4 regions of the Sphingobacterium sp. LZ11T8 genome follow, and region 2 is predicted to be linked to each of the others. Evidence: riboswitches for the same ligand, from Rfam matches in the RefSeq annotation. Region 2 holds a riboswitch; each other region holds the start of a gene.
What was found. Region 2 has a riboswitch for thiamine pyrophosphate ahead of NLF99_RS13895 (TonB-dependent receptor). Riboswitches for the same ligand answer to the same signal wherever they lie in the genome.
Positions count from the first base shown of each region.

Region 1: another riboswitch for thiamine pyrophosphate. It lies ahead of pnuC (nicotinamide riboside transporter PnuC); the one in region 2 lies ahead of NLF99_RS13895 (TonB-dependent receptor).
Region 3: another riboswitch for thiamine pyrophosphate. It lies ahead of thiS (sulfur carrier protein ThiS); the one in region 2 lies ahead of NLF99_RS13895 (TonB-dependent receptor).
Region 4: another riboswitch for thiamine pyrophosphate. It lies ahead of thiM (hydroxyethylthiazole kinase); the one in region 2 lies ahead of NLF99_RS13895 (TonB-dependent receptor).

Region 1 covers NZ_JANBZY010000010.1:86,866-92,001, forward strand. Annotated here, with positions in the region: gene NLF99_RS18375 (malate:quinone oxidoreductase) at 459-1,955, shown strand; TPP riboswitch at 1,961-2,098, shown strand; gene pnuC (nicotinamide riboside transporter PnuC) at 2,186-2,758, shown strand; gene NLF99_RS18385 (acyl-CoA dehydrogenase) at 2,759-3,835, shown strand; gene NLF99_RS18390 (DUF4302 domain-containing protein) at 3,888-5,136, opposite strand, start outside.
Region 2 covers NZ_JANBZY010000005.1:308,480-313,615, forward strand. Annotated here, with positions in the region: gene NLF99_RS13895 (TonB-dependent receptor) at 1-1,919, opposite strand, end outside; TPP riboswitch at 1,977-2,107, opposite strand; gene NLF99_RS13900 (amidohydrolase family protein) at 2,275-3,438, shown strand; gene NLF99_RS13905 (acylphosphatase) at 3,474-3,755, shown strand; gene NLF99_RS13910 (lipopolysaccharide biosynthesis protein) at 3,758-5,136, shown strand, end outside.
Region 3 covers NZ_JANBZY010000004.1:312,419-317,554, forward strand. Annotated here, with positions in the region: gene NLF99_RS11860 (thiamine phosphate synthase) at 1-511, opposite strand, end outside; gene thiC (phosphomethylpyrimidine synthase ThiC) at 508-2,319, opposite strand; gene thiS (sulfur carrier protein ThiS) at 2,339-2,545, opposite strand; TPP riboswitch at 2,611-2,709, opposite strand; gene NLF99_RS11875 (hypothetical protein) at 2,811-3,551, opposite strand; gene NLF99_RS11880 (DMT family transporter) at 3,773-4,639, shown strand; gene NLF99_RS11885 (Rho termination factor N-terminal domain-containing protein) at 4,670-4,951, shown strand; gene NLF99_RS11890 (DUF6882 domain-containing protein) at 4,965-5,136, opposite strand, start outside.
Region 4 covers NZ_JANBZY010000003.1:98,467-103,602, reverse strand. Annotated here, with positions in the region: gene thiD (bifunctional hydroxymethylpyrimidine kinase/phosphomethylpyrimidine kinase) at 1-435, opposite strand, end outside; gene thiE (thiamine phosphate synthase) at 432-1,064, opposite strand; gene thiM (hydroxyethylthiazole kinase) at 1,048-1,857, opposite strand; TPP riboswitch at 1,915-2,007, opposite strand; gene NLF99_RS08625 (NAD-binding protein) at 2,055-3,743, opposite strand; gene NLF99_RS08620 (toll/interleukin-1 receptor domain-containing protein) at 3,747-5,136, opposite strand, start outside.

The sequences.
Region 1 (5,136 bases), on a different contig from region 2:
ATTCCCAAAAATTGGTTTGGAATGTTCCGAGATCCTTCCTGCGTCAGGATGACCGGCTTAGCATTATAAAAGGTATGTTACAGATCCTTCCTTCTTTAGGATGAAGCAGATAATATGTGGCGGGCTATGCAATAGTCCCTACGCAAATTTGTATTAAAACCGCATTCAATGGTTTACGATCTTGGTCTATCCTCCCATCCATTCAATCCTGGTTCTTCCCCAGATCTTGGCCTATCCTCTTATCCCTTTCATCCTGGTTCAAACCTCCGGCGGGTGAGCCTGTCTAATCCAAAACCACCCCTTTTTAACACTCAGAAATCTAAAAAAATAGGATTATGGTAGATTTGAATAAGGGAATAGGTGTTTATTGATAAAATCACAATTATTTGAAATGTTTCTGACAAATTTATTCGCTATAATATAAAGCGAATATTAATTTTGTATTTCATTTAAAAACCATGGGTAAGAAAACAAAAAAAACGGAGGTTGACGTCGTTCTGATTGGTGGAGGCATCATGAGCGCGACGTTAGGTACGTTAATTAATGAGCTGAGTCCAGATATTAATATTGAGATTATCGAGCGTTTGGATGTTGTTGCTGCAGAGAGTTCAGATGCGTGGAATAATGCCGGTACAGGTCACTCGGCACTTTGTGAACTAAACTATACACCAGAGCAGCCTGATGGAAGTGTGAAAATTGATAAGGCAATCAGTATTGCTGAACAATATGAGATTTCCAAGCAGTTTTGGTCTTACCTAGTAGAGAAGAATATTATCAAGAACCCTAATCATTTTATCCGCCGCGTTCCGCATATGTCGGCCGTTTTTGGCGATAGAGATGTGCAGTTCTTGAAGACCAGATTTGAGACCATGACCAAACAAAATCTATTCAAAGGTATGGAGTATACCGAGGATAAAACTTTGTTGAATGAATGGGTTCCCTTGATGATGGAAGGCAGGTCAGCTGATGAGGCTATTGCTGCTACAAAAATGGATATCGGTACTGATGTGAACTTCGGTGCTTTGACCAGAGATTTGATTACTTACTTGGATGGAAAAGACAATATCAAGTTGTCCTTGAACCAAGAAGTTAAAGATATTGACCGTGAGGATGATGGTAGATGGGAAGTAGAAGTTAAAGATTTGAAAACAGGCAAGAAGAGAGAAATCTTGGCTAAGTTTGTTTTCATCGGTGCAGGTGGACACTCTTTATTGTTGTTGGAGAAATCGGGAATCCCTGAAGCTAAAGGCTATGGTGGTTTCCCTGTTGGAGGACAATGGTTGAGATGCAATAATGAAGAGATCATCAAGCAACACCATGCCAAGGTTTATGGAAAGGCATCAGTAGGTGCTCCTCCGATGTCGGTTCCGCATTTGGATACCCGTTATATCGATGGAAAACAAGCTCTGTTGTTCGGTCCTTATGCAGGTTTCTCGACCAAATTCTTGAAAAAAGGATCTTATTTCGACTTGCCGGCATCCATTAAACTTTCCAATATCCGTCCGATGTTATCGGCAGGATTGGATAACCTACCATTGACTAAATATTTGATCACCGAGGTGATGAAAAAACCTCAGGACAAATTAGATTCCCTGAAACAATTTATGCCAACCGCTAAATTGGAAGATTGGGAAATCGAAAAAGCTGGCCAACGTGTACAGGTTATCAAAAAAGACCCTAAACATGGTGGTATCTTGGAGTTCGGAACTGAGGTAGTTTCCAGTGCCGATGGATCCATTGCTGCCTTATTGGGCGCTTCACCAGGTGCATCAACTTCAGTAGCAATCATGATCAACTTATTGAAAAGATGTTTCCCTGACCGTGCAAAATCTGATTCTTACCGTAAGAAATTGCGTGAGATGATCCCATCTTGGGGCAAGAAGTTAAATGATGACGCCGAGCTGTGTCAATCAACAAGAAATCGTACCTCTGCAATTTTGCAGATCGATAAATAATATTCACAATACTTATGGGGTGCTGAATATGTCCCGTTTATGACGGGACATATTTTTAGGCTGAGATGATACCCAATTCCGGTTTTGATCGGAATGAACCTGATCCAGGTAATGCTGGCGTAGGAATAAACAAAGATCCTTTCCCTTATCTCCATAAGTGCTTATACCATTCAGCGAAATTGGAGGAAATCTTTAATAACATTATTCAAACATTGCAGCAAACGTCCTGGTTGGAAAGGTTTTCTGTGATCTGTGGCATTATCCAAGTCCTATTGTCCAAGAACAATAAGGTATCCAATTACCTGTTTGGGATAATGGGGATTACGACTGGGATGCTGGTTCTGTACAATGCCGGGCTATATGCTGAAATTGCTTTACAAATCTATTATTTGGTCATGAGTATCTATGGCTGGTGGTTTTGGATAAGCAATAAGACCGCAAAGGAACAGCCCATTACCCATTCGACTAAGCAAGAATGGGTTACCGTCCTCAGCATCGTATTTGGAGGTTTCTTGATCTTTTACTTTTTGCTTCGCAGCATTACCAATTCCGATGTGCCTATTTGGGATGCTTGGGTGACCTCCACAGCCTGGGCTGGTATGTGGCTTTTGGCGAAAAGAAAAATTGAAAATTGGATCTTGCTCAATATCAGTAACCTTTTTGCCGTACCACTTTTGATCCATAAAGACCTTTACCTATTCGCAGCACTGACCACGTTTCTATTTATAGTTGCCATTTTCGGTTACCTAAATTGGAAACGAATCATGAAAATCCAAAAATTAGAATTAAATACAGACAATTAAATGTTGATATCAGAACAAATTCAGATCATAAAGGAATTACAGGCCGAAGGAATCAAGAATAAGGCGCTTACGAAAGAGCAACTTGACCTTGTGTACCAAAACAACTGGTTTAATCTTTGGGTTCCGAAAACATTAAACGGCTTGGAAATGTCCTTTCCAGAAGGCTTGGACTTATTGGAAGAGCTGGCTTATTGGGATGGCGGATTGGCCTGGACGGTAACCTTATGTGCTGGTGCGAATATGTTTGCAGGCTTTATACAACCTGAATTTGCCAAAAGCCTCTGGTCTGATCCCAAGATCTGTTTGGGAGGCAGCGGAAGAGTCGGAGGGAAGGCAATTGATGCTGGAGAATATTTTGTGGTTTCTGGTTATTGGAACTATGCCACCGGTGCTCCTCATTTAACCCATTTCACTTTCAATGCTGAAATCATTAATAATGGAGAGGTACTGAAAAATGAATCAGGCGAGAATTTATATTTTTCCTTCCTGGTCCCAAAGGATGATGTACTCATCCATTATGATTGGGATACCATAGGGTTGGAATGTACCGCGAGCCATTCCTTTTCCTTTCAGGACCTGAAAGTGCCCAAGGAAAATGCTTTTGTACTTGATCCTAAAGCTAAACAGTCTAATTCGACCCTTTTTAATATTCCTTTTATGCCATTTGCAGAATTGACCCTATTGGTGAATTATGTAGGTATGTTCAAGCGGTTTTTAGACCTGTGCGAAAAGTATTATTTCGAGAAATCAAAAGATAGCCATTGGGCGGAGAAACATAGTAAAACTAGGTTTAAACAGCTGGATCAATTACGCACAAAATTTGAAGGGAAGGTAGGCCAGGTGAAGGCTTATGCTGTTGAGCTATGGCAAAATGCCAGTAAAGGGAAAGAGGTTGAGGCGGATCTGTATTTGAAAATTGGAGAATTATCGAGAGAAATTGCAAAAGATGTGCGTATGGATTGTGCCGAGATATTGCCTTTGTTGGGAATCAGAGCAGCGCAAAAGGAAAATGAATTGAATATCGTATTTCGGAATTTATTTACGGCAAGTCAGCATAGTTTGTTGAATGTGTGGTAGGATAAAACAACTCCCTAAAAGGAATAATATCTAGGGAGTTGGTAAAATAAATCTAAGATACATCAGCGTTATCTTGGAAGTATGCCCAAGTTAATCCATCTGTTGCATCGACTATCGTATAACCAAGACCAGTTTTAATGATATAAAACCCATTAGGGTTATAGATATAACTTGTAGTGATATTCATGGCTCGGAGTATTGCAGGGTTAGTAGAGGGGATGCCTTCCAAAAATGGAATAAACCTAAGGATACCATTATCTCCAAATCTAGCTACAGGTCCATGGTTACTACCAGCTGTGGCCCCTCTTAAACCAATAGCCATAAACCAGAAATAGGTTTTATATTGCTCATTATAATCATAATTTGGCACAAGAGTAAACGAAGTGAAGTTTGGTAGTTTTTGAAAGCCTGCAATATCAGGTTGATTTCGCTTTCCAAAGCCTTGAGAAGATGTCCACCATAAAATTTTCGTGCCGGCAATGGTAAATTCCTTTGCTGTTTTTATGTCGTAAACTTGTGGTTTGCCGACATTCGAGATATTTATGCCATCTTTAGAACTTAGCGAAGTTGAGTTGAGCCTTAAACCTTCCATCAATTTTATTTTCACACCATCAATTTCAATTGGTCTAACTAGGGATAATCCATTGCCATTAAAGAAATAATTTGATTTCGTAACGACTGGATTTTGATTGGTTCCAGAATAAAATAAAAATTGCCGTGAATTGGTGTCGATTTCTAAACCAAAGGTTTTGCCGTTTTGCTTATAAGAAAAGAAGAATTTCGGCATTTCCATCAATTTCTTAATTTTTTCTTGGTCTGCAATAATAGAATTACCTTTCAACTTGGTTAATTTTTCTGGAGTACATTTTGTCAAAGTCAATATTGATTTTTTGGTTTCACCTTCCAAGATAATCGTATCATTCTTGATGATCTTGTACGTGAATAAGGTGTCGATATGTAGAGCATCAGCAGCGAGATTACCAAATTTACTGGTTTTTGGAAATGACAATGAAGCATTGGTATTTACAATTCCAATGTGATAATCTGTATTGTCAAATCTTAAAAAATTCCTGGAGAAATCACTCATGAATTCAGAAGACTTTTCTGTGTTAAATCCAAGATAACCATAGGTTGCAGTTTGATTTGGACCATATTCAAGGGTAAATTCCCAACCTGTTTTATGAGCCGCTATGGCATCTTTTAATTGTTGTAATTTTACTTCCGGTTTCTCCCAGACTTCCTCAACTTCAAAAGTTTTCAGTTCTCCTTTTTTACAAGAAAACAGGACACAAAGGGATAAT
Region 2 (5,136 bases):
TAGCTTTTGTCCACATTTATCCTTACCGCTGAACCCACATCGTTCAATGCTCCGGTTGGTATCAACTGGTCTTTGTAAAGCATGGCATATAGGTTTGCTCCTATATTGATGTTTTCGTCTCTGTAGCGGTATCCAGCCTCAATATCCTGCATCTTCTCTGTCTTCGGAATTGCACCTATTGGGTTTTCTACGTAATCGTTTCTAGTAGGCTCTTTGCTCGCAAAGGCGTAAGAAGCGTATAGGTTGGAATTGCCGCTCAAGAAATATGTAACGCCTGCTTTGGGGTTGATAAAGTTGTGGGTGTCCTCAAACGTGAAGTCCTTTATCTTATCATCATCACCTTTTCCATTATAAACAATGTTCCTGTACTGGACATCCAGATTGAAAAGGAAGTTTTCTACTCTATAATCTGCCTTTGCGTAAAAGTTGAAGTCATTTTTATTGGCATGGCTAAAGTAGTATCTGTCATTGAGTTTATCCTGTGGGACTTGATCTGCCCAAATTACTTCTCCATAGTGATCGCCTTTGTATTGGTTGTAAGCACCACCGAAAGTGAAGTTCAGGTTGTTGGATGGCTTATAGAGCAGGGAATAGGTCAAGCCATAGAAATGATTGTCCAACCACCTTCTCCTTATCAAATCGGTATCTTTAATTGTATTGCCGTTTGCCACTACTGGATCAATTCCATAATGGTCTAGTCCATCCAATGGTCTGAATTCTTCATAATATCCTGCACCGCGGGTATAGTGAAGCGCCGTATTGAAGGTCATTTTTTCAGAAGGGCGGTAGGAGTAATTCAGATGGGCATGCGTCTGCGTATAGTTGTCCGTCTGATTGTCGTAAGTATAGTAGTTGTATTTTCGATCTCCATTTAAGAATCTCTCACGCTCTTGGTCGAACAACCAAAGGTTATCGGCGTACTCCTCAATCCTTTCTTTATTGCCAGTGAATAATGGTTCGGCAAGGCCGTACCAAGCTTGGTAAGTTTTTTCCTTACCTGAGAACACAGTGGCTTTCAAGGTATGTTTATCAGTATACATTCCTGCATCAACATAAAAAGATTTTAAATTGGAGGAAGCTCTATCTACATAGCCATCCGAAGAGATCCTAGATAACCTAGCATTAAATGCGAATTTATTGCTGATCAGTCCTGACCCAGCTTTTAGGGTGTTTTTCCAAGAATTATAGGAACCAAAGGAGTTGTTGAACTCTAGGTAGGGCTTTGTTTCCAGGGCGTCGGTCTGGAAGTTTAAAGAGGCTCCAAAAGCAGCAGGGCCATTGGTCGATGTTCCGATACCACGTTGAATCTGAATGCTCTCTGTACTTGAGGCAAAATCAGGAAGGTTTACAAAGAAGGATCCCATGCTTTCGGGGTTGTTCAATGGGATACCATTCAAAGTGACATTGATACGTTCATTGTCGGATCCACGGATAGTCATATTTGTATATCCGATTCCAGCACCGGCATCAGAACCTATAACGACGCCAGGGGTTTGGTCCAGGAGATATGGAATATCCTGTCCGAGGTTGTTTTTCTTGATGTCTTCCTTATTGATGGTTTTAAAAGTAGTCGCGGAATTTTCTTTCGCACGTGTTGCTGTTACATAAACTTCCTCGAATTCATACACGTTGTCTTTTAATTGAATGGAAAAATTAGCTTGATTTTTCGGATTTATTCTTAAAATCTCGGATTTATAACCAATAAAAGAAATTTTTAAGTCATGAAAGCCTGTGCTTAGATTGTCAAAAACGACAATTCCGTCTTTATTGGTGGATTTGGATTGTCCGTCGATGGACACAGTTGCGGCATCTGCAGGTGCTCCAGATTTGTCTAAAACCCTAACAGTGAAGTTTTGTTGAGCAAAGCTCGCAAGTACTAGCAAACATAAGGCTAAAGTTGCCCAAAGCTTGTTAAACATAATAAAAAAAATGTTTTAAAGAGTTAAACTTTCTTGCTGTAAGGGGTCACAACAAGTTCTATTTAACCGCCCTTTCCCTACGCTGGCATTATCCAGATCAGGTATGTATTTCTTGTAATCACTTGAAATACAGGGTATAATCTCAGCCTTTGTTCGTGTTTTTCAACAAGGCACCCCTATTCGATAGCGCAAAGCTAGCCTTTTGGATAAATAAAACAAAATTTAAATATTATTGTAACAAATTCGTAATTATTATTTTATTAGTTAAACTGATGGTATTTTTTTGTAAATTGCCTGCATTGCCATCAATGGGCAAATTACGCTAACTTTAAAAAAACGGAACTATTAATTTCTTATGAAGTATTACGCTGCTGATGTTGTGTTTCCTGTTGCCGGGCCTGCTATTAAAAAGGGGGTAGTCGCGATGGATGATCAAGGGATTGTGAAAGGTGTTTTCAATCCAGGTGAAATAGATGAAAATTTAGTGGAACAATTCAAAGGAGCTTTAATTCCTGGATTTGTAAATGCTCATTGTCATCTAGAACTTTCCCATTTATTAGGTGTTGTGCCTAGAAGTACAGGATTACCTAACTTCCTTTCTAATGTAATCAACGAACGCGGAAACCATGAAAGCAAGTTGGAAGCTGCCATGGAAGAAGCTGACAAAATGATGTATGAAAACGGAATCCAAGCTGTCGGCGACCACGTGAACTCAGCAGTTACCGCTAAGATCAAGGAAAATAGCCCTATCAAATACCATACTTTTGTTGAAGTAATGGCAACCAATAAGGAAGATGTTGTTACAAGAATCGACAATGCTAAGGAAATTGAGTTCCATTTTGATTACAAACATTCCTCAATCACCCCTCACGCGCCTTATTCTGGTTCTAAATTCTTATTTAAGACCTTGAAAAAAGCAATCAGCGAAGATAATATCATCAGTATCCACAATCAGGAAAGTGATGAAGAGAACAAGCTTTTCCGTTATAAAAAAGGCGAGTTCTTGGAGTTTTTCAAGAAGATGGACATGGTGATGGAAGATTTTAGGGCCCAAGCTAGAAACTCCCTGCAATCATTTTTGCCCTATATCCCTAGCAAGAATAAATTGATCCTAGTGCACAATACATATACTTCGATTAAGGACCTGGATTTTGTGGATAGAATGGGTAGATCGGTTTATTTCTGTTTCTGTCCAAAAGCCAACTTATATATTGAAGATAGAATTCCTAAAATCGACAATTTCTTGTTGGGAGGCCATGACATCGTGATTGGTACCGACAGTTTAGCGTCAAACGATACATTGGATATTTTAGAGGAATTAAAGGTTATCCACCAAGAGTTTCCGGATTTGGACTTCAATGAGACTATCAAATGGGCTACCTTGAACGGTGCTAAAGCATTGAACCTAGAAAGCGAATTAGGGTCTTTGGAAGTAGGCAAGAAACCAGGCTTGGTGTTATTGGAAGGAATGGATACATTCAAACTGAACCCGAAAGTTAAGGTTAGAAGAATTAGATAGTTTCTAATTCTATTTCTTCTTTTACCTTTGTATTCATGAAACATTGGAATATTAAGGTTCAAGGTAAAGTTCAAGGAGTCTTTTTCAGGGCTTCGACAAAAGCTGTTGCTGACCAATTGAAGGTAAAAGGTTTTGTGATGAACAAACCTGATGGATCTGTTTATATAGAAGCTGAGGGCGATGTTTTCGCCCTAGAGTCTTTAATAGACTTTTGTCAGGAGGGGCCTGAACATGCTGAAGTTGTCCATGTGGAATATGAAGAATCCAATGAAATCAAGGGATTCCGCAATTTCGAAGTCGTTAAGAAAATCAAATAAGCGTGTCGGTAGTTAAGAAATTTGTCAGCGATACGATGATCTATGGTCTCTCGACCATCTTATCCCGAATGCTTGGGTTCTTGATGACCCCTTTCTTTACAGGGAAGTTTCGTACCTCCGTGTACGGAGTTTTCACCAATCTTTTTTCATATGCTTCCCTGCTGAATGCTGTCATAGCATTTGGAATGGAAACGACTTTTTTCCGTTATCTGCAAAAGGAGGACGCTGATAAAGATCGTGTATTCGACAATAGTTTCTTGATTACCCTATTTACCACAGCAATTTTCCTTTTGTCTGTGTTCACTTTTACAGAGCCCATTGCCCATTTTTTAAGTGAGGGAGAAAATGTACCTGATTATATTCTGTACGTCAAGTTCTTTGCGCTGATCATTGCTGCCGATGCGATCGCAGTAGTGCCTTTTGCCAAACTGAGAGCAGGGGGGAGGCCAATTCGATATGGTTTGGTAAAACTGATCAACATCTTGGTCTTTATCACTGTCAATTTTACCTTGTTGGCATGGTTGCCAGAATGGAACAAGAACTCGGAATTTTTCAGGGAATTCAGTGCAGGTTGGTTTCGTGAAGGCTGGTTAGGTAATGTGTTTATTGCCAATTTAATGGCCAGTCTGGTTACTTTACTATTGTTGATTCCGCAGATTGCTGGATTTAGATTCCGACTGGACAATAAGCTGATCAAGAGTATGCTGAGCTATTCTTTCCCGATCTTGATTGCCAATATCTCCTTTATTATCAATGAAAATCTGGATAAGATCATGTTCCCGCGGTTGGTGCCAGGAGAGCAAGGGGAAATGGACCTTGGTGTTTATGGGGCGGTAGCAAAAATTGCCGTTTTCTTAAACCTGTTTGTCACTGCATTTAGATTGGGTGCAGAACCATTCTTCTTTTCTTATGCTAAGAACGAGAATGCGAGGAAGACCTATGCCATGATTATGGAATATTTCGTCATTGCGATGGTCATCGTGATGATTGGTTTATGTGCCAACCTTGACTGGTTAAAAGCCTTTATACGGGGATCTAAATTAGAGCCCGAAGCCTATTGGTCAGGACTGTTTATCGTTCCGATCTTGCTCTTCAATTATGTGCTTTTGGGAGTGTATATGAACCTGTCCATCTGGTACAAACTATCCGATCAGACCCGATATGGCCTGTATATATCTGGAGTAGGGGCGATTATTACCATTATTTTGAACCTCATTCTGATTCCTCGCTATTCCTATGTAGGAGCCGCATTGTCTACCACTAGTGCCTATGTGGTGATGGTTGGACTTTCCTATTTCTGGGGACAGCAGAACTATAGTATTCCCTATAACAGCAAGAAGATCCTAGCTTACCTTTTTATGGGACTGATTGTCTCTTGGTT
Region 3 (5,136 bases), on a different contig from region 2:
TTCCGTCCGAACCTTTGCCTAATACTCTTTCCATGTTTTGATATTCAATTCCTCCTAGTCCAATCAAATCGACATCTGCATTGTCCTTTAGTTCAATATCTTCAAAAACATTGTTCGAAATACCGTGTCCAGGCTTTGAGATACTCTGAAAAATAGGGCTAAGAAAGGCGTAAGACCAAGTCTTGTTCAATTCATTGAATTCCTGAATAGAATGCGTGGAGGTCGATAAGATGTAATTACCATTATACTCCAATTGCTTCCCTCTTATCCGATCATAACTATTGAAATGCAGACGCTCAATTTCCATAAACTCAGTCGCAAGGTGATGGTGGGAGTGAAGTACGATTTTCTTTCTTTGACAAACATCAATATTGTCCAAATACTCCAAAGCCAGGTCATCCGATGAGGCATATTTCCTGAAATGAAATAGCTCCAATCCATTATCTAACATGTTGTTGACATGCAATGGTTCGTTAGGATAATTGCTGTTTGGAGAAACGACTATGATCATAGGTATATTTCTTTTCCACTTTCAATAAATTCCTTCGATTTTTCCAACATCCTTTCTTCGGTTGCCTCCCTGATCTCTTGCGTTATTTTCATGGAACAGAATTTAGGGCCGCACATCGAACAGAAATGAGCCACCTTTGCTGCATCTGCAGGTAAAGTTTCGTCATGAAACTCTCTTGCGGTATCAGGATCGAGTGAAAGGTTAAATTGGTCCTCCCATCTGAATTCGAATCTCGCTTTGCTCAATGCATTGTCTCTGTATTGGGCGCCAGGGTGTCCTTTGGCCAAATCTGCAGCATGGGCAGCAAGTTTATAGGTGATTACACCGTCCTTAACGTCTTTTTTATTGGGAAGGCCTAAGTGTTCTTTTGGTGTAACATAGCACAGCATAGCACAACCGTACCAGCCGATCATTGCAGCTCCAATAGCTGAAGTGATATGGTCATAGCCGGGTGCAATATCCGTTGTCAATGGGCCTAAGGTATAAAATGGAGCCTCATCACATTCTTCCAATTGCTTTTCCATGTTCTCTTTGATCATGTGCATAGGGACATGTCCCGGACCTTCTATCATCACCTGAACATCATGCTTCCAAGCTATTTTAGTCAGTTCTCCTAAGGTTTCCAATTCTGCAAATTGAGCCTCATCGTTGGCATCGGCAATAGAGCCTGGTCTTAATCCATCACCTAAAGAGAAGGCTACATCATACTTTTTCATGATTTCGCATATCTCCTCAAAATGCGTATACAGGAAATTCTCTTTATGATGGTATAGGCACCACTTAGCCATAATAGAACCACCTCTAGAAACAATTCCTGTTACCCTTTTCGCCGTTAAATGGATATATCTCAACAGGACACCCGCATGTATCGTAAAGTAGGAAACACCCTGTTCTGCTTGCTCAATGAGGGTATCCTTGAAAATCTCCCAGGTCAGATCTTCCGGCACACCTTTAACTTTTTCTAAAGCTTGATAGATAGGAACTGTACCTATTGGTACTGGAGAATTTCGGATAATCCACTCGCGGGTTTCATGGATGTTCTTTCCGGTAGAGAGGTCCATGATCGTGTCTGCACCCCATCGGCATGCCCAGACTGCTTTCTCCACTTCCTCTTCGATACTGGAACTTACAGCGCTGTTTCCGATATTGGCGTTGATCTTCACCAAGAAATTACGGCCAATGATCATAGGTTCACTTTCCGGATGGTTAATATTATTTGGAATGATTGCCCTTCCGGCTGCGATTTCATCCCGCACAAAATCAGGACTGATCCGTTTTGGCGTATTTGCACCAAAGCTTTCGCCCTTATGTTGTTCAGCTATTCCCTTCGTAGCGGACTGTAATTGTTCAATTCTTTGGTTCTCACGAATGGCAACATATTCCATTTCTGCAGTGATGATCCCTTTCTTAGCATAGTGCAGTTGGGTTACATTTTGTCCATCTGCTGCTCTTTTCGGTTTATGATTGTAAGAAAACCGCAATTCATCCAAGCTTGGGTCATGGAGCCTTTTTTGTCCGTACTCCGAACTGATGCCATCCAGAATCTCAACATCGTTGCGGTCTAAAATCCATTGTTCCCTGATCCTGTCCAGGCCTTTACGGATATCGATTTCAGAATTCACATCCGTATATGGACCAGAAGTATCATAAATCGTAACAGGAGGGTTTATTTCAAGACCATCCTTGCTCAGCTTGGTTGGGCTCAGGGATATTTCACGCATTGCAACTTGGATAGGGTATAGGTTACCTGGAATATAAACCTTTTTGGAATTTGGAAAAGCATTGGTTGTAATCTTTTGTTCTGTCATGTCTTCAAATATTTAAGGGTTATCCGCCTTGAGTTGCGGTTATGATTAGGATAGAATCAGTATCAGTCAATAAGGTATCCGACCATTTGTCTCTAGGGATGACTTGGTTATTTAGGGCAACAGCAACACCTTTGGTTTTGCCTTTAAGCTCCAAATCCATTAATTCCTCCAAGGTAAATGGAGATCTCTTGTACTGTTTTGTCTGATTATTGATAATAAGTAACATTCCTGAATAGTTATTTAAGCATTAATGCTTTAGGAATGTCTACTTTAGGTACAGGACGCACCCATGAATGACATTTTACTTTTCCCTACGCTAGTATGATCTAGATCAGGTTATAAGGGTAAAATCTCAGCCTGCAATTAATGCAGACACCCCTAAAGCGTAGGCAAGTTAGCTAAATGAGTTAACTAAAAGAAATTATTTGTGATTATAATACAATTTACAGGTTGCTTCTTTACCGAGAAGAAACCTTAAGCAATCCCTAGAACTACTTTAGGATCAATCTTTCAGCAGGGTTTTTCTCTTTAAATTCTTTGTAATATTTCTTGATATACACATGCAGGTCATAGCTGGTCCAATATTGGGCAGTTTCGAAATCAGGTCTATATTCCACCATAAACTGTTCCAGCTCTTCATCGTCCATGGGGATAATATCGCTGATGCTTGCTTTGTTGAAGATTTGGTCCACTTCCATATTTTTGATTTCTTGTTGCATAAAAGCATTGAACCTTCTCGCGTTTCTACCAGATTTACTGAATTTTTCGTAGAAGTAAGTAACGGTTGGCATGCCAAAGGGTAGAAGCAGGTACCATGGTGGTTCACCGGAGTAATATAGTCCCCCTTTAACGTTGATATCTTTTTTCATGCTTTCCAGTTCCTTCAGCTTTGCAGCTTTGGTATTCCCCATGACGACGATCTCTTCTAGCACGATGGATTTTTTCTGTAGGAAAACATGCTGCTTTAGATCTTCAGCCAAGATACTGAGGCTATTCCAATGCGGATGGACAAAGGTTATGCTATCAGACGGGCGGGCATCGATGCCAAAGGAACCATCAAAATCTGATCGCAGCGTTTGTTTTGTTCTTTGGTTAATGACATCCACATTTTTGATCAACAGACTGCTGTCACTGGAGTAAACTGTGCCGGTATACCTCTTTTGAGCTTGGGAAAATGCCACCAAACTATAAAGGAACAAAAGGAAGGAAATAATAATCGGTTTTAATGCCATAGCTCTAATATTAAGCTTTCATTTTCTTTAGGTGAAAATAATTCATCTAGTCTAATTTACTAAATCTAAAGGCTTAGAATGACAGTAATAACTATATTTAACATATTGGTTAAGAAAATTAAATACAGGAAGTCGTTTGGGGAATTAATTATTCTCATTTCGCCTGTTTACTAAAAATGAAAGGCTATTTTTGGATTCAATTTTAAAAAGAGCGATTGACCATGTTTGCCAAAATCCGAAACACCAATATTGCTGTTGCTGCTGCCATCTTATCCATGATCTGTGTGCAAGGGGGAGCATCATTCGCGAAGCAGTTGTTTCCGGCCATTGGTCCCATTGCGACAACAACCTTGAGGATTGGCTTATCTGCCATTCTGCTCTATGCGATTAATAGGCCGAAGCTACGTACCTTCAACAAGCAACAATGGATGTACTGTGGCCTTTACGGAATCGGCATTGCCGTCATGAACCTCATTTTTTATATGGCCATCCAAAGAATCCCATTGGGCTTAGGTGTTACCATTGAATTCGTAGGACCTCTGTTCTTGGCCTTTGTCCTATCAAAGAAATGGACAGATGTCATCTGGGCAGTATTGGCTTTGACAGGAATTTTACTGATCGTTCCTTGGAAGAGCAATGGCATCGATCCGATAGGATTGGGATTAGCCTTGCTTGCAGGGGTCTTCTGGGCCGTGTATATCCTGATGGGGGCCAAGCTTTCCAAAGTTATGGAGGGTAAACAGGCAGTTACTACCGGGATGATGATCGCAACGGTCTTTATAGTTCCATTTGCCTTAATGGATGGCGCGATATTGAACATCAATACTGGGCAATTTTCCAAAGGGCTTCTCGTGGCCATCTTATCTTCTGCATTGCCGTTTTCATTAGACATGATGGCCTTGGGAAGACTGCCAGCCAAAACATTCAGCATCTTGACCAGTCTGCAGCCTGCATTCGGTGCACTCTCTGGACTGATATTTTTACATGAATACCTCAGTATCAATCAATGGGTGTCTGTCTTATGTGTGGTGTTGGCAAGTATAGGGACGACAATTTTTTCTCGAAAACAGGAAATGCTTGAACTATAAATAAAAAATTCCAACAAAAAAATCCATGAAATGTTCAAAGGGTATAAACAAATTTTCAATGATATGCCCAGAGAAAAAACACCCCAGATAAAAAAACCAAAAACCTATGATGCATTGGTAGATAAGGGGATGAGTAAAGAAAAAGCTGCCCGAATCTCAAATGCCCAGGCTGCTGGTACCATCGATCATAATTCTAAAAAGCTGGAAGAAAGATCAAAATCTGATTTATTGGCAGAAGCAAAAGAAATCGGTATAAAAAATCGTCACAGCATGAATAAGGGACAGCTTATCAAAGAAATCAGAGGACATTAACAGTCCTCTTTTTTTATCCTCCTAAATTTACTACGCGATTTAGGGAATCTAAGCTTGCAGTACATTTTTCATTAGCTTTCGTGCCTATGACTTGAGTATCGCTCTCTTCGACTTCATAGCCTTTGCTCTTCAGGTAATGGATCAACGTATTCCTATGATCGACTTCAAAGTTTGAGATCACCTGC
Region 4 (5,136 bases), on a different contig from region 2:
AAGATTAGGGGTAATGATTTGGGCTATCGGAAACAATAGTTCTTTAATGGCCGCTATGGTTTCTTCATGGATCAGCCGATGTCCGCTAGTGGAAACCATAACCGGGTCAAAGACGATACTGCCTTTATAATCTTTCAGGGAATTAGCAATGGTTTCGACCAATTTGCTATTATGTACCATCCCTATTTTGATGCTGTCGGGATAGATATCTTCAAAGAGACAATCTAATTGCTCCTTTACAGCCTCAACAGGGATGTCGAAAATGTTCTTCACCCCTTGGGTATTTTGTACCGGCAATGCCGTCAAAACATTCATGGCATAGCAGCCTAGGGATGAAATGGTTTTGGTGTCAGCTTGGATGCCGGCACCACCGCTGCCATCAAAGCCCGCTATACTGAGAACAGTTGGTACTTTATATTTTTTGTTTTCTTTCATTTTAATAATCCTTTCAACAGTTCGGCTGCTTTTCTTGGGTCTGAACTGCCGCAAATTGCAGAAACGACAGCAATGGAATTTGCGCCAGCTTGAAATGCCTGTCCAGCATTGTCCTGCTTCATACCACCGATAGCGATCAGCGGTTTATCGGTTTTTAGTTTTATTTCTTGTATACCGTGAATACCCCAAGTGGTCACAGTATTGGTCTTTGTCGCTGTTTTAAAAATAGGGCTGAGCCCCAGATGATGGGTTGGGTCCATTTGAGGACTTTCCAGTTGATCTTGGTATTCCAATGACCAGCCAATTTTCAGGATATCTCCATATTTTTCAGCTATGTCCAGGGGCTGTGTATCCGAAAGGCCAACATGAACGCCCCAAGCTTGGATTTCAACTGCAATTTCAGGAGCATCGTTGATGATCAGAGGAATCTGGTATTGGTCTGTAATTTTTTTCAGTGCCTTTGCCTTGTTCAAATATTCCGTATGGCTGAGTTCTTTTTCACGCAATTGAATGATATCCACCCCGCCAAATATGGCTTCTTCCGCAACTTGCAGCCAATTCATTTTAACACAATCTTTTTCTGAAATCACCAAATAAAGGGGATAGGGGAAATCAGGATGGATTGGCATATTTTTTTAGTTTTAGGTTACCTAAAATCTGTTCTTTGGCAAGATTGTAAAGGATGTCATAAAAATTGAGCTGAAGGCTACCTGGGCCTTTCGATATTTTGGCAGCCAATTCGCCTGCAAGACTAGTGATGGCAATACCAGCGACAGCTTCTTGGTAGGGGTCTTTTGCTAAGCCAATGAATGCTGCGGTAATTGCGGAAGCCGTACAGCCCATTCCAGTTACCTTGGTCATCACGGAGGTGCCGTTTTTGATTTCGGTGATTTCATTCTTTGAAATGACATAATCAGTGGCACCGGAAATACAAACTATGGATCCCGTTTCCTCTTGCAGTAACTTTCCGGCATCTAGGGCCGAGCTGCTTGATTGGGTGCTGTCCACACCTTTAGCACTTTTATTGTTAAAGTTCTGAAGGGCGATAATTTCCGAAGCATTCCCACGAATGACCGTTGGTTTTAATTCCAATAGAGATTTTAGCGTTTCATTGCGTAGGGTAGAGATACCTGCACCAACCGGATCCAATACCCAAGGTTTAGCTAATTTGTTGGCCAGCTTTGTGGCCAGGATCATATTTTCTGCCCATGGTTTGCTTAGGGTACCGATGTTGATGACAAGGGCATTGCAGAAACTGAGGACTTCCTCTAATTCCTCTTCGGCATGGACCATAATTGGAGATGCACCAAGTGCCAGAAGGGCATTTGCGGTATTGTTCATGACCACAAAATTTGTAATGTTTTGAACGAGTGGAGATTTTTCTCGGACTTGAGTCAATAAATGATAAATGTCGTTTTCCATTATTTGAAAAATTAAAAACAATAATGGCTGAAGGGAGGGAATAGGCAATTAGGTTTGCCAAGCAATTTTGCTTTTCCCTACGACGGTTTTAACCGTATCAGGTTCAAAGGGTCTGTCTCAATTCCTATTAGAATACCCCTAAAGCCAATCAAATATAGCCCAAACAATCTGCAAAGACAAATTCTTGGGCTATAGCTTTATTTTTCGTTCAAAAGAATCTTAATTCTAAGGATGGTGTCTCGATCTTTCTGTTTTTCACTTTCGCTCAAGATTTCCCAAGGAATCAGGGAAGGGTGGAATTTAAGCTCATCATTTCGTACTTCTCCATAGTCCCAACCATTGATATATCGGTGTGCCATCCAGCGGTTATGCTCGATAATGGCCAAGGTTTCCACTTCATCCTCACTGAAAGCTATTGCATCCGGCTGGTTTACTGGCCATTCTTTATGGGTCAATAAAAACTTATAGGGAATATGGTCTGCCTGCGCTCGGCTGGCATCTTTTGCATCTTCGCTCAGGGTTAACCAATCAGAAGTGTATCGGGCACTTTCTGAACTGGTACCGGAAAGTAATTTTCTATAATCATCATGGATGGCCTGGGCTAATTTGTCCAATTTATTGCCCGTGATAAATTCAAGGTTACAGATATCTTCCATCTGACCAAAGAATTTTATCCTATCGCTTTCTTCCGAATAGCGGATCAACTTCCGCAAACCTTTTCCTTCAGCATTGAGCACATAGATCGGGAATTTACTATTCTGGGTTTTGTCCAAGAGTTCCAAAGCGGTATTGAGATTAGTTTGGTCCTGGTCGAAAGCAGTAATGAACAAAGTTTCATTGCCTTTATCCAATAATTCCTCCCTAGATACCAGCTCATTGTAGGTTCCTTGAAAATTATGGAATTCAATAGGAAAAATCTTATTGGCTTTAGGATATTGCTCGTTGAAGTAATTCCTGTCTTTTTCAGCTTGCTCGGAATAAACAGCAATTTTCAGGTCATTTTCGACAGAAATATGGAAAATCCTCATGGCTTGGACCAACATGGCTTTTGCGAAATCCCCATAGCCTAAAAATACGATTTTATTGATATCGGAAAGTTCCTTACCGGATCGCTGTAGATCTATTGGAAATTGCGAAAAAAACTGCCTTGCCAACATCTTGTGGATGTTGAAGAATCGAAGTTGGATTTGGTTGTTATCTAAATGGATTCCGGTGTTCTTGACCAAGTCGATCAACCTTGGGTTGCTGATATGTAAAAAGCAATGCAAGTCGTTCTGACATTTTGATCTATCGTAGATATCTTGAACAGATTCAATGATTTCAATTACGGTTTGCTCATTTTCTAGGAAGACGATCAGGGAAGAGGCGCGTTTGATCCCTGCTTCCAGTAGGGTACTTTCTTCTTCGGCATTTCCGATAATCACTAAGTGGCCCTGTTTTTTTACAGAATTGATGTCGGCATGCTCTGTTTCCTTTTCAATGGCAATTCCTTTTTGCTTATAGTCTTCCTTTAGGCTTTGAAAAAGTTGCCTACCTTTTTTTGAGATACCCACAGAGATGACATGGTTCTGTTTGAAAGAAGCCTTTAAGAGATTGAACTGTTCGGAGAATACCTTTTGAATAATCTTGTAGGCACCGAAAAGCAGAATGCCAATGGCACATATCTTAGCTAGGATCAATTCCCAGGGTACATTTTCAGCTTCTAGGCCTGAACCTGAAGGGTCGCCACCGAATACGATTTTGATGATGCGGTAAATCCGATCAGGTAGGTACCTCAAGGAGTTGCTCTCAGGAAAGAACTTGGATAAACCGATCCAAGATAATATTATCAAAAAGCATACAAATGCTATTCCCAATAGACCTTTTTGTCTTCTTGTCAAATTCATTCTTTATTTGCTTAAGTTCTGTTTTGCTTCTTTTAGGAGCGTTTCAACTTCAGATTTCAGTTCTTTGTTCTTGATCTTGATCAATTGTTTTTCTGTAATGTCAACCATACGCTGACCTATCAATTTCGTTTCAGGCTTACTGCTGAAATAATTGGCAACCATAGCCCTGGCCAACGGATGGTAGTCATAGGTCACTGCCAACAATTGAAGGTTCGCCTCATTTTGGATAGGGTAGTTTTTCTTCAAGATATCGGTAATCTTGACGTTGGAGCTAGGGGATACTGACCTGACGAATGGATCTTCAAAATACCAGGTGTCATAGGTGCCGGTCGTATCAATATAGTTCAGGATTGCTCCGGTTTCATTGTCATATTTTTTACCATAGAATTTCTCCAAATCTCTAGCCAATTGGTCTTTGGACATGCTGACCTGTCCTGGAACTTCCCAGATATTGATGGCGATGCCATTCATGAGTGATTCAATGGTCATTAACCTTTTGTCGCCTGGCATTACATTGATCTGATCAAATCGCTGGTTGATAAAGGGCATAGTCAGGATGTTTCCGGTTTTTGCATCAACCACCTTTGCTGCATAACGCATTCCTTCACCGTCATCCTGTACAAAGATCTGCTTGTCATCATCCGAGAAATGGAAATATTGTGTGTTTTTGCTGATGCGGATAGTTTGGCCAAATGATTTTTTGTCCTCCAAATCCCATAAGCGCATATGGGTGGCGTCTTCAGAAAGGGCCAATATATTTCCTTGGTTATTGAAGACCATAAACGGCGTAGCGATGGTTTTCATTTCCAAAATAGGTTTATAGGTTTTGGTTTCTAATACCTGTGCATCGCCGGTAGAACTGACCTTGATCAAGTATTGAGAATTAGGACTGAAAGCGCCACTGCTCAAAGCGTCCTTTCCTTCGATTAGGACTTTTTTAGAAGCAATATCCACCACTTTCCAGCCATCAGGATTTACTAAAATCACTGATCTGTAATCTGGGCTAACCGTAAAACCAGCGATATCCTGTTCCTGCGTATAATTGATGTTCTGTTTTCCGGTTTCAATATCCCAAGATGCAAAGCTGTTCTTACCGGTCCTTGCGAGGACTTGGGTTTCCTCCTTATTGAAGATGTAAAGTTTCGCTTGAGAATCAAATGGCTTTCCAACTGGTTTTCCCGTGCTGGCATCAAAGAAGTAGGTTTTACCACTTTTGCCCTTAACAAGTATCCGTTTAGTTTTGTGGAGTACTAGGTGAACCGTTACCTCTTCGGGTACTTGAATAAAGTTTTTGGTTTTTTCGCCAGTCTTAAGATCCATCTTTTCCACTGACTTTCCAGCTCTGTATCGTAAGAATGCAGAATCATCGGTAATACCTGGCTCAATATGGGCA